DNA from 3 places in the Bacillus cereus group sp. RP43 genome. Region 2 is predicted to be linked to each of the others. Evidence: predicted binding sites of a transcription regulator. Region 2 holds the regulator's gene; each other region holds the start of a gene.

Region 1 (4,296 bases), 3.0 Mb from region 2:
TAAACATAAAAAATTGATAACTAAGCATGAGCAGGGTTCAGAAAAACCCTGCTCATAATGTCTCACTTTTTATATTAAACGGTACAAGCCACGCACTCTTCCACGCTTAATTTACGTGTTCTCGTATAATAAAGACTCTTCAAGCCTTTTTTATGTGCATAAATGTAGTAACGTGCTAACTCACGTGTTGAAATATCACTATTAACATAAAGAATTGTACTAATTCCTTGGTCAATATGTTCTTGAACTTCTGCGATTAAATCAATTAATTTAAACTGATTCATATCATAAGAAGATTTATAGTACCAGAACGTATCTTTTGATAGATACGGCATTGGATAATATGTTGTCGCATTCGCATACGTTCTTGATTCAATTTGACTTACGATCGGCATTACGCTTGAAGTTGCATTTTGAACGTAACTGATCGATTGTGTCGGAGCGATTGCAAGACGATATGAGTTGTATAAACCATTCTTCTGTACTTGCTCTTTTAAACTTGTCCAATCTTCTTTTGTTGGAATATGAATTCCTTCAAATAATTGCTGAACTTTTTCAGTTACTGGGCTGTAATCTGTCGTTTCATACTTTTCAAAGTATGTGCCGTTTGCATAATCAGACTTATCGAAGTCTTTAAATGTCTCGCCTTTTTCTTTAGCGATTTCCATACTTTTCTCAATCGAGTAGTAATTTAACATCATAAAGAATGTACGAGCGAATTCTTTCGCTTCTGCACTTTCATAACCGATTTTATTTTTTGCTAAATATCCGTGTAAGTTCATTGCTCCAAGTCCAACTGAATGAAGCTCATCATTTGCTTTTTTAACAGTTGGGGCATTCGGAATGATCGTCATATCAGAAACAGCTGTTAAAGCTTCCATTCCCGCATGAACTGCTTCACGAATTTCTTTATTTTCCATTACGTTTACGATATTTAACGATCCTAAGTTACAGTTAATATCACGACGGATAATGTCTTCTGTACCGTAATCATTTATTTCAGAAGTTTCTTGAAGCTGGAAGATTTCTGTCTCGAATGTTCAACCGAGTTCGCTACTCCTCAGTCCGTTGCTCATGCAACTGCTGTATGTCACCATACAGGACAGACTATATCATCACCTACAGCATTACCTGGTTAGGTGCTCCGCTTTTCGAACGCCAATCGCTTGCGCTCTACTCCCATAAGGGATAGTCGTTAGGCTTTTACTTATCTTAATCTTTCAGAAAGTCTCTTATTACTTTATGTTGTCCGATAACTCTGCTATACAAAATAATAAGATACATTCTGAACTTTTCTATTTTCATTCTAAGATAAGATTTAGCACGGTAGGTTACCTCAAACTTGAGGCTTTCCCCGTTTAACGGAGTTTTCGACTAGCATTTCTACTAGAAGGTGCTACATATTTAACACAAGTTCGACATCTTCACAGTTCCAATATCCTTCAGTGGATGCTGGTTATTTGCATTTGATTTAAACATTAAGTATGGGTAACCAGACTCAAGCTGAATCATTGCAATTTTAATAAGCATATCACGTGCACTAATATCTAGCGGCTTCTTCTTCACTTTCGGATTGCTCATTAATTCATCGTACATTTCGTCAATGTCAATATCATCTAAATGCTTGCCATATTCTTTAAACACCGTATAAGGCGCGAAAACATGGAAAGGTTCGTTTTTCTCAGCAAGCTCAAAGAACTTACTTGGAACGATAATTCCGATTGATAGAGACTGAATACGGCTCTTCTCGTCGGCATTTATTTTTTTTGTATCAAGGAATTCAATAATATCCCAATGGAAGATGTTTAAGTATACTGCGCCGGCACCTTTTCGTTGGCCAAGTTGATTCGCATATGAAAACGAATCTTCAAGCAATTTCATAACAGGTACTACACCACTTGCAGCGTTATCAATACCTTTAATTTGCTCACCACGTGCGCGTAGCTTAGATAAGTTTAAAGCTACTCCCCCGCCAATTTTTGATAATTGCATTGCAGTATTAATGTTAAAGCCGATTGAATTTAAGCTATCGTCCATCTCTAACAAGAAACAAGACACCATTTCTCCTCTTCTGCTTCTTCCCGCATTTAAAAAGGTTGGTGTCGCCGGTTGGTAGTTTTGTTTTACAATCATGCTTGCGAATTGTTTTGCCTTCGCAACATCACCGCGTCCTAAGTATAATGACACAATTGCTACACGATCTTCATAGCTTTCTAAGTATTGTTTTTGATCATTCGTTTTTAACGCATAATCTTTGTAGAACTTAGACGCTGCCATATAAGATTGGAATTCGAAGTTTTCACCATAAGCGATGTTATATACTTCTTCTACTTCCTCCAAGCTATACTCGTCCAGAACATTGTAATAGTAATCATGTTCTTTCATATACTCCATTCGCTCTGCCACGCTATTAAAAGGAACGGTATTCTCTCTAGCTTCTTCCATAAAGACTTCTAATGCCTCTTTATCTTTATGAAGCTGATAAAAACCGTCCTGCATTTGCGTGATTTCATTATTCAGTTCAATGTGTCGCAATCTCCCGCACCCTTTCTTTAAAATATTCTACATCATTATTTGTTCCAGATAACTCAAATTTTGATACAATAGGCACTTCATATTTAGTAGAAATTTTGTCAGCACTTGCACCAAACATGTCTCCCCAATTACGATTGCCACTTGCAGATACGCCTTTTAATTTTTCATTATTGCGTTCTAAAAAGTCTAAAACACGTTCCGGTACATTGCCAAAACCTGTTGTATACGTAATAAGAATAAAGTCTTCATCTAATACTAGAGCTTCATCAATTTGAACGGCCGGCATATTTAATTTGTGAATGAAACGCTTCACGTTTCCTGTCATAGAATCATATGCAACTAACATTTCCGACCCTCCCTCTCCAATCTATATTCTCTGTATGTCGTTTCTTGATTTCTCTATATATTGTATTACGTTTCAAAATAAGACACAAGATATATGTATAAATTCTTTCTTTTTTTAACTTTTACTTTTCGACATGACCGTCGATTTTTTTCAATACAAAGACTATGAAACAACATTCTAAAACTCATGTCAATAAAGTGCTTTTCAAAAAAGTTGTCAACGAATTTAACCTTATTTTAAAAAAAGTTAACAATATTTTTTGTCATAAAACAGTAAATGCTGGAGTAATATATTTCTCCAGCATCACGCAAAAAAGAACAGATATTAAACGATAATCTGTTCTAACAAACGATTACATTTATCAATTTTACTTTATTAAATATTATACATATTCTTTCGTTCCTCGTTACATACTAAAAGATAACTATTATAGAAAAAGATTATTATTATGGAACTTCAATTTATTTATGAAAAAAATTATTCAGGGTGCTCAATACGCAAAATATCTTTTACAAATATATGATGTGGATTCTCATCTTTATCGAGCATTGTACATACAGGAGCTTCTTCATCAAAGTATACGATCATTCCTTCTACGTACTGATATGTATGTTGAACTTGTACCGTTACTTTAATTTCTACTGCTTGTTCATACGCCCCTTTTATTTTCTGAAGCATTTTTGCTGAACATTTTCGTTTCTCTGGATACATAACCATTCCCATAAACCTATTCCCAGCTCTATCTTTCCACATATAATCCCAATGTGGCAATATGCCTTGTTTAAAATCTCCCATAATTCTCCTCTCCTTTATCTTCGATTTATGAACGTGGTGTTTCTGAATATGTATAAATTACCTGTCCACCGCGCTGTGCGTTCCCGATAATATGTTTAAAATCTTCTCGATTTACAACAACTTCTCTGAACGTATAAAATACATCTTTTGTCGCAACATACTCCTTTATTTCATCATTTTTCAGCTGATCCAAAATTGTATTTGCTAATTGTTTATCCATGTATTTCACCTCTCTGCAATAGTTTATTTTATCGCATCTTCTATAGGTCGACAACGGTAAAATTATCCCTTTATTATTATGTAATTCACTTTCATTATTTTTATATCTATATCACTTTATTATATTCGCACTAAATATCATATACTAACATAGCTACTTCTCTATATCAAACTTTTTGACACTCTGTATACGCCACTGTTTGTTATTTTATTTTATGCTACAATATACACATAGAACTAGGAGGGATACTATGATTCGGAAAGCAAAAAAGACAGATGCGGTAGGAGTAGCACCTTTACTGTATGACGCTCTGCACGAAATTGCTGAAAAAATCACAGGTAGCACAATTGAAGCAAAAGTAATACTAGGACTTGAAACATGGTTCACAAAAGAAAATAAT
Region 2 (4,296 bases):
GTTTTTCATGTTTCTTTCTCTCATCATACGCTACTTTTCTTACGCAGCGATCGTATTGAATATCAATCATCTTACCTTGAATGACAAGCTTCGGCTCATATCCTTGCAGCATATTTTTACATGACCCTAAATTTGGACAATCAGCGCACCCTACACTTTGTCCAATGTATTCATATAACTTCACAAGACTTCGTTCAATCATCGAAGTCGTTACTTCACCTTTATGTTCGTCTATAAATTCTTTCACACGTGGGTGCGCCATTACTTCCGCTTTTAACACTTCATATCTATTTTTAAAGTTTTTATTTTCCATTAACTTCGCAAACGAATTTTGAATATGCTCCATTTCCTCACCTCAAAGAGCGTTCATTCTCTTCTATTAATCACGCTTATATTTTTTCAATACTTCTTCTAATCGTTTTCGTTCATCTTCTAACATACTTGCCTTTTTTTCCACACTTACGTCATTTTCCACAGTTTCTTTCGCTTGTTCTTTCGGTTCTTCTTTAAGCCAATCAGGCACCATTTCTTTACGCACCGTTCTCTTAGCTGTTCGGCCTTTCTTCTTCGTCTCGGCCCACTCTTGATATTGACGATTCTCTTCTTTCGCTAGCGCCATTGCTTCGCCTACTGTACCGACCTTTTTTCGTGCCCAATGTCCAGCAATCTTCTCGACATACGTTTTAGCAAGCTTCATATCTGAGCGTAGCATAACGTAATAAATAAGTACATTCACAACCCCTGGCGTTAATTTTTGATTTATCATTACATCCTCAACGATTTGCAAGTCCGCTTTCGTTGCCTCTGCACCGCCTGAAATCTCTTTCAATAGTTGTTTTGGCGAGATTTCCTCTAACTGCTTCATTAGCATCTCTTCTTGCGTAGATGGCTCTTTCTCTTTCATTGTACGAGCAGCATGAGGTTGCACCCTTTCACTTAATACAGGTAGTGCTTGACCATTTTCAAATTGATACCAATCGCGTGCTCCCTTCCGAAGCCTTTCGATATCAATAGTTTGCCTCTCTGTCACTGCGCCAAGAACGATATTTTGCATCGATAACACATCCACACCGTACACATAAGCGAGTGTAATGACACATTCTCGCACTTGATCTGTAATCGCCTTTTTAGGAACAAGCGCTGATAGTCCGTCTACAAATAAAGAGAAATCAAAGAAATCATTCCAAACTTTCGGTGCATCCCCATTCTCGTTATTTGGCATAGTTGTCGTTTTCGGGATACGCAGTTCTTCTTGCGCATGTTCAAACTGACCTGGGTTAAACGAATCAAATACATCGTTGAAGGAGCGCGTAACATTTTCATAAGAAGCAAAATCGAATTCTTCCTCTAAGAAATATTGCTTTACTTGGTTGTATTTTGTCCGACTCAAGCGATTATATAAAAAGATACTTAAAACAATATCATCAAAAAACTGCTTCGGAGATAAAGGTGGTTGCAATTCATATATAAACATTCGAATATCTTTTTCTTTCTTAATATATACATTTAAAAGACCAATCGCTTCTAACTTTACTCGTTCCCCATATATTTCAGGAAGTTGCATTTGCATAGTCACCATAAGGGAGTGATGTGTATTCTCTTTTCCAAACACACGATCTTGCTCTAACTCTCCCCATAGCGTCATGTATAAGCTAAAAGCTCTACTACCTATTAACGGCTGATACAACATCGTTAATACTTTCCGGTCGTAATTATGTAACAACCCTTTTGCACTTACTTTATAACGATCAATCGGCAATAGCTCCATCCATGACTGTTTTTCCATTCTTGCTTTTCCTTTCTCTCATCCAATCTAACCTATATTTCACTCGTTCTATCCTTATTATATAATTTATTAGCGAAAAAGAGCTATTAGCTTCCGCTTCTAGCTCTCTTATCTCGTTTACTTACAGTATATAAAGAGGTTCTTTCTACTCTCTCTCTTTTTGCAGTATATCTTTTAATTCTTCAATAAATACATTTAAATCTTTAAATTGACGATACACAGAAGCAAAACGTACGTAAGCAACATCATCAATATCACGAAGTTCTTCCATAACAATTTCACCAATCATATCACTTTTCACTTCTGATATACCTAAGTTACGAAGTTCACGCTCCACACTTTGTGTTACTTCCTCTAACTGCCTTAAAGATACAGGTCTTTTTTCACACGCTTTAATTAAACCGCGTAAAATTTTCTCTTTATTAAACTCTTCTCGTGTTCCTTCTTTTTTAACAACGATAAGAGGTGATTCTTCTACTCTTTCAAATGTCGTAAAGCGACTTAAACAACTTTCACACTCTCTTCTTCTTCGAATAGAGCGCCCCTCGTCTACCGGACGCGAATCTAACACTCTTGTGCCATTATGAAAACAGGATGGACAACGCAATTCATTCACTCCTTTACAATATAATCTTTATTCTTCGCTACTCACCTACATGTGAAAATATATATACAATATTATATAACTCATTCTTCTACAATGACCACTCTAAGTTATTACATATCGTGATCCTATTTTATATAAACTAAAAAAGAGGTGCATTATACACCTCTTTACATTTTAAATCAATTATGTTCTTTTTTAAAGAGCTTTTGTTTCTCTCTGCTTAATTTCGAAGCTACCAGTGCCTCGAGGAAGCTCGATGCTCTCACGCGTTTTCGCGTTTAAACCTTCTGCAATATATTCTGCAGCAACATTTGGATCAATACGATCCCCACAAGTATAAACATCAATACTTGCGTAACCGTGCTCCGGAAAGCTATGAATTGTTAAATGTGATTCCGAGATAATTACTACTCCACTTACACCTTGTGGTGCAAATTTATGGAAAGCAACCTCACGCACTTCAGCACCAGCTCTCAGTGCTGCATCCACAAATAATTGTTCAATATACGGCATGTCATTAAGCTTGTCGAAATCGCAATCCCAAAGTTCAGCGATCACGTGACGACCCATCGTATCCATAGTATCCATTCTACAGTTCCCCCTTGTAAATTTATTCTAACTGTTCGAATTGAAAACTAATTTGCAATTTGGCTTGCTCCACTACCACGGGGGAAAGTTAGTCCAGAGAGGTCCTAACCCTTTAAGTAGTGACTACGTACCTCAGCTCTTAAGTTTACGAGTGTTAGTATACTTTGTTTATTTTCATTTTGCAACAACAGTTTTTTCGATTTTCTGTCATAATTTCCTCTTTACTTTTCCCCAAAAAAAATAAATGATTCACAAATACAGTAATCACAACGTTTTTTGGTCTGTCCACTATTTGAAAATATACTCCTATAATTTTTTTCTTTTCAGAAAAAAATAAAAAAAGAAGGCAAATATTCACTTGCCCTCCCCCTATTTCACTTAAATATGTTGTACATTTTCTTGTTTTGCTAATTCATCTACAACTAACGTTACAAGATCTACAACACGACGAGAGTAGCCCCACTCGTTATCATACCAAGCAAGTACTTTCACTTTACGCTCACCCATTACCATTGTAGATAAACCATCAATAATAGCTGAGTGTGTATTTGTATTAAAGTCGATAGACACTAAAGGCTCTTCGCTGAATTCTACAATTCCTTTTAACGCACCGTTTGCAACAGTTTTGAATGCTTCATTAATATCTTCAACTGTTACATCACGTTTTACGTCTACTACTAAATCAACAAGAGACACGTTTGGTGTTGGTACACGAAGTGCCATACCATGAAGTTTTCCGTTTAAGTGCGGAAGAACTTTTGCAAGCGCTTTCGCAGCACCCGTCGTTGTCGGAATGATAGACTGTCCGCAAGCACGCGCTCTTCTTAAATCTTTATGTGGGTTATCAATATTTTTTTGGTCATTTGTATAAGCGTGAACAGTTGTCATTAAACCGTTTTCAATTCCGAACTGCTCATCTAACACCTTTACAACCGGCGCTAAACAGTTTGTTGTACAAGATGCATTTGAAATAACGGTATGTTTTGTAATATCTAATTGGTCTTCGTTCACACCAACTACGATTGTTACATCTTCATTTTTACCAGGTGCTGTTAAAATAACTTTTTTCGCTCCAGCTTCAACATGAAGAATTGCTTTTTCTTTCGAGTTAAATTTACCAGTTGCTTCAATTACAACTTCAACACCTAATTCTTTCCAAGGCAATTCCTTTGGATCGCGGTTGTTTAAAAGGCGAATCATTTTCCCATCTACTAATAAATGATCTTCAAATGCTTCCACTGTTCCGTCAAACTTACCATGTACTGTATCATATTTAATTAAATGTGCTAACGTTTCGGACGGATAGCTTGCGTTG
Region 3 (4,296 bases), 1.0 Mb from region 2:
TTTGAACGGAAGTTTCCAATCGAAACCATATAAATTTTGCCCCATCATAATTTTTTGTGGTGGCATTTGAGATTTTGCATATTGAAGTACTTCTTTCACAGGCCCGATAGGAGAAATCGCCATCGGTGGTCCACCTTGCCAACCCCAGTCGTATGTCATAATGACGACGAAGTCAACAATTTGTCCTTGTGCTTTATAATCGTGAGCCTCAAAAAATTTCCCTTTTTGATTGGAACTTGTTTTCGGTACAAGCGTTGTACTTAATGTGTACCCGCTAGGTAAGCGTGTTTTCACATTTCGTAAAAAACGATTATACGCTTCGCGATCTTCAGGTGCCACACTCTCGAAATCGAAATGAATGTCTCTCATACCATATTTTTCAGCTGTTTGCAAAATGTTAGTAATGAACTTGTTTTGAATTGTTGCATCGCGTAAAATAACCGAAGTCAGATCGGCACTGAAATTTCCATTTTCGATATTTGTAATAACGAGCATAGGGATGGTTTTACCTTGCGTTGCAATATTAGCGATTTTCGCTGTTTCTGTTGGTTCTTTTAAAGTGCCGTCTCTTTTTGCTTCAAAGCTGAAGTAGGCTAAATATGTTAAAAATGGATTAATAGCACGTGTAGCATTTACTAAACTTTCTTTTATCGGTATTGTTGAAGGTTGTAAATAAGCGATGGATTCTACTGCTCGTTTTGTACCTTTTGGTATATATAATTGTTGTCCGACATGGAGAATAGATTTTAATGAAAGGTTATTAACTTTAGCTAAACTAGCGAGAGGAACGTTATACGTTTGAGAAATTCGATAAAGGCTGTCACCAGGCTGTACATAATAGTTATTGCCTTTCGTATTAACGATAAGTGCCTGACCAACAACGAGTGTTTCAGCTGGATTTAGTCCATTGTCTTTTACAATTTCTCCAGGTGTAGATCCGTACTTTGATGCTAAACCATAAACACTATCACCGCTACGAACAGTTACAATTTGGATCATGTGCTTGCCCCTTTCGGTAAAAGATTCACTGTTTTTATTTTATTTTTGATTCCACTGTATTATGATTAAATGTATGCAAGGTAGCAGAAGTGAAAGAAGGCGAATAGAAATGTTTGTAGCAGAATATGAAGTTGAAATCCGCTATGCGGAAACAGACCAGATGGGTGTTGTTTACCATTCAAACTATTTAGTGTGGCTGGAACTTGGGCGCACTAAACTTATACAAGAATTAGGATTTTCATATGTTGAAATGGAGAAAGAGGGAATTATTTCTCCTGTATTAGACTTGCAAATTTCATATCGTAAAGCGATGCGTTACGGAGAAAAAGCAATTGTGAAAACGTGGATTGATACTGTGAGCCCGCTTCGTGTTGTATATGGTTATGAAATATATAACGGTGATGGTGAGCTTTGCATTACTGCAAGTACAACGAATATTTGTGCGAAAAAAGAAGGGTTCCGCCCTGTATCATTTAAAAAATTATATCCTGAGTGGTATGCGAAATATGAGGAAATTAAAAAGAAATAAAAAAGCGTGGCAGAAGCCACGCTTTTTTTATTTTTCATAATTAAATTGAGGGAAATCATCACCGTCGTTAAGTGTAACAGATAAATTATGTCCATCGAAGAACCACTCATCATCGCCTTCAATAAAGAAGTTAATACCTTCTTCTTGAGTTTGAACAGCAGGATGTGCAGGGTCATCTTTACGAATACCTAAAGAAAGTCCTTTTTGCACAGTACTGCAACCGCCGTATTGTACGAAAAGGCGTAGTGTTTCACCCGATTGTAAGTTTAATTCGTTTTTATACCATTGTGCTGCTTCTTTTGTTACGGAAAGATTCATGTATAGTTCCTCCAAATTATGTTGCTTTTTCTTAAGTATAAAAAATAACGCAAAAAGACGCTATTAATATGCTTCACGTTTTCTTTTTGCGTTATGTGGGTTACGATCTTATTTTTGCTTTTTTGAAAAGTTTGCTTTTGGTTCAGTTTTATTTATAATTCGTCCAATATTTGCACGGTGTTTATAAATAACCATACCAGCTAATAAACACATCGCAATAATGAAGATTTTATCCCCGCTAACAATTGATGCAATAACAGCAACGACAGCTGTTACCATAGAAGAAAGTGATACGTATCTTGTTGTAAATAAAAGGGTGAAAAATACAACAGCTAATATTGCAAATACAACTGGTGAGTAGCATAATAGCACGCCAGCAGAAGTTGCAACTGCTTTCCCTCCGCGGAATTTTGCGAAGATTGGATAGACATGTCCAAGAACAGCGGCTAATCCAAACCATAGTGGGTGCGTATCTAATCCGAAAATAATCGGTAGAGCTGTTGCTAATGTGCCTTTTAAAATGTCAGCAATTGTAACGATAAAACCTGCTTTTTTCCCTAATGTACGGAATGTATTTGTTCCGCCTAGATTACCGCTTCCATGCTCACGAATGTCGATTCCATAACCGATTTTTCCAACGACTAATGCAAATGGAATCGAACCGAGTAGATAGGCAACGATAAATAAAAGATATGTAATAACCATGAGTTCAGTCTCCTTTATACAAATGTGTTGATAAAGGGTAAAAAGAGTTTTTCCCGTATATTGTACCATACATTTGTAAAGAGCACATTTCTTTTTTATAAATGAAAAAGTCATTAATTTTTAAAAAAACTTTCACAGGAATGTTACATTTTTCACAAAAACACTAGAACTATATGTTGTATGATTTTAATCAAAAGACAACAACATGTTGGTGGAGGGTTATGAATGTTGAAACAAAATGTACGTGGAGAAGAATTAATGAAAGTATTTGAGACAATTATCCACGGTAATGAACAAGATTTAATGCAGGAAAATGCAAATGTAGATGGTCGATCTCCAATGGGAGTAATGGGAACGTTCGCATCTGAGAGCGCAAAGTATTATGCAGTAGAAAAATTATTATCAGATCAAGTGAAAAAAGCGATAGATCAAAATATATTATATCCACATGATTTAGATTTTTATGCAACAGGAACGACGACTTGCTCGCAAATTCCGTTAGCGCAAATGCTAGCTAATGGTTTTCATACTGGACATGGACATATGAGACAACCGCAAGACATTAAAAGTGCGTTGGCGCTTTCTTCAATTATTTTTCAGGCGAATCAAAATATGCAGCACGGTGGTCAATCGTTTGCACTCTTTGATATTGATTTAGCGCCGTATGTGAGAAAAACAGTAGAGAGACATAAAAAACGACTACAGTCATATCCGCTTACGAAAGAACAAATAGAGGAATTTGCATGGAAAGAGACAGAAAATGATACGTATCAGGCGTGTGAGGCTTTCGTTCATAATTCAAATAGTATGCATAGTAGGGGCGGGGGACAAGTACCGTTTATTTCTATTAACTATGGAACAGACACATCGAAAGAGGGAAGGCTTTTAATTAAGGAACTTTTAAAAGCGACGCAAGCTGGACTTGGTAAAGGGGAAACACCGATTTTTCCTATTCAAATTTTCAAAATGAAAAAAGGCGTGAACTTTGAAGAGTGTGATCCGAACTATGATTTATTTGAATTAGCGTTAGAAACGACCGCTGAGCGATTATTCCCTAACTTTTCGTTTTTAGATGCTCCGTTTAATGCTGTGCATTATGATGGTCGACCTGAAAGTGAAGTATGTTATATGGGGTGTCGTACTCGTGTTATGTCTAATATACATGGAGAAGAAACAGCAATTGGAAGAGGGAATTTATCGTTTACTTCTATTAATTTAGTGAAATTAGCGCTAATTAGTGGTTCAAAAGAAGCGTTTTTTGAAGCGCTAAGTTATTACTTAGATTTAGGCGTTAAGCAATTATTAGAGAGATTTGCTTATCAATGTACAAAGAGAGCAAGAGATTTTCAGTTCTTATATTCACAAGGTGTATGGCGTGGTGGAGAGTCGTTACAACCTGAAGATGCTGTGGCACCGATTTTAAAACAAGGGACGTTAAGTCTTGGTTTTATCGGTCTTGCAGAATGTTTAGTAGCGTTAACTGGAAAACATCATGGAGAAAATGAAGAATCGTGGAAGCTTGGATATGAAATTATTTCCTTTATGAGAGAGAGAATGGATAAGGCGATGGAAGAACATCAACTCAATTTCTCTGTAATTGCAACGCCAGCAGAAGGGTTATCAGGAAAGTTTGTGAAAAAAGATAGAGAAGAATTTGGTGTAATTAGCGGTGTGACAAATCATAATTATTATACAAATTCGTTCCATGTACCGGTGTATTACAATATTCAAGCGATAGATAAAAT

The links. The regulator NrdR, encoded in region 2, represses ribonucleotide reductase genes. The targets are predictions, from matches to a motif close to AACACNATATATNGTGTT.
Positions count from the first base shown of each region.
Region 1: a site for NrdR is predicted at 2,931-2,948, ahead of nrdI (class Ib ribonucleoside-diphosphate reductase assembly flavoprotein NrdI). Genes of this name have one in related genera too.
Region 3: a site for NrdR is predicted at 2,717-2,734, ahead of QCI75_RS09830 (anaerobic ribonucleoside triphosphate reductase). Genes of this name have one in related genera too.

Region 1 is NZ_JARVHQ010000001.1:3,859,807-3,864,102, forward strand. It holds gene QCI75_RS20140 (ribonucleotide reductase large subunit) at 75-1,025, opposite strand; partial or broken gene QCI75_RS20145 (ribonucleotide reductase N-terminal alpha domain-containing protein) at 1,408-2,535, opposite strand; gene nrdI (class Ib ribonucleoside-diphosphate reductase assembly flavoprotein NrdI) at 2,522-2,881, opposite strand; gene QCI75_RS20155 (hypothetical protein) at 3,359-3,676, opposite strand; gene QCI75_RS20160 (hypothetical protein) at 3,702-3,896, opposite strand; gene QCI75_RS20165 (GNAT family N-acetyltransferase) at 4,147-4,296, shown strand, end outside.
Region 2 is NZ_JARVHQ010000001.1:845,347-849,642, reverse strand. It holds gene dnaI (primosomal protein DnaI) at 1-346, opposite strand, end outside; gene QCI75_RS04420 (replication initiation and membrane attachment family protein) at 380-1,786, opposite strand; gene nrdR (transcriptional regulator NrdR) at 1,932-2,393, opposite strand; gene speD (adenosylmethionine decarboxylase) at 2,589-2,972, opposite strand; gene QCI75_RS04405 (glyceraldehyde-3-phosphate dehydrogenase) at 3,360-4,296, opposite strand, start outside.
Region 3 is NZ_JARVHQ010000001.1:1,862,824-1,867,119, forward strand. It holds gene QCI75_RS09810 (glycoside hydrolase family 18 protein) at 1-999, opposite strand, end outside; gene QCI75_RS09815 (acyl-CoA thioesterase) at 1,109-1,528, shown strand; gene QCI75_RS09820 (HesB/YadR/YfhF family protein) at 1,556-1,846, opposite strand; gene plsY (glycerol-3-phosphate 1-O-acyltransferase PlsY) at 1,955-2,551, opposite strand; gene QCI75_RS09830 (anaerobic ribonucleoside triphosphate reductase) at 2,777-4,296, shown strand, end outside.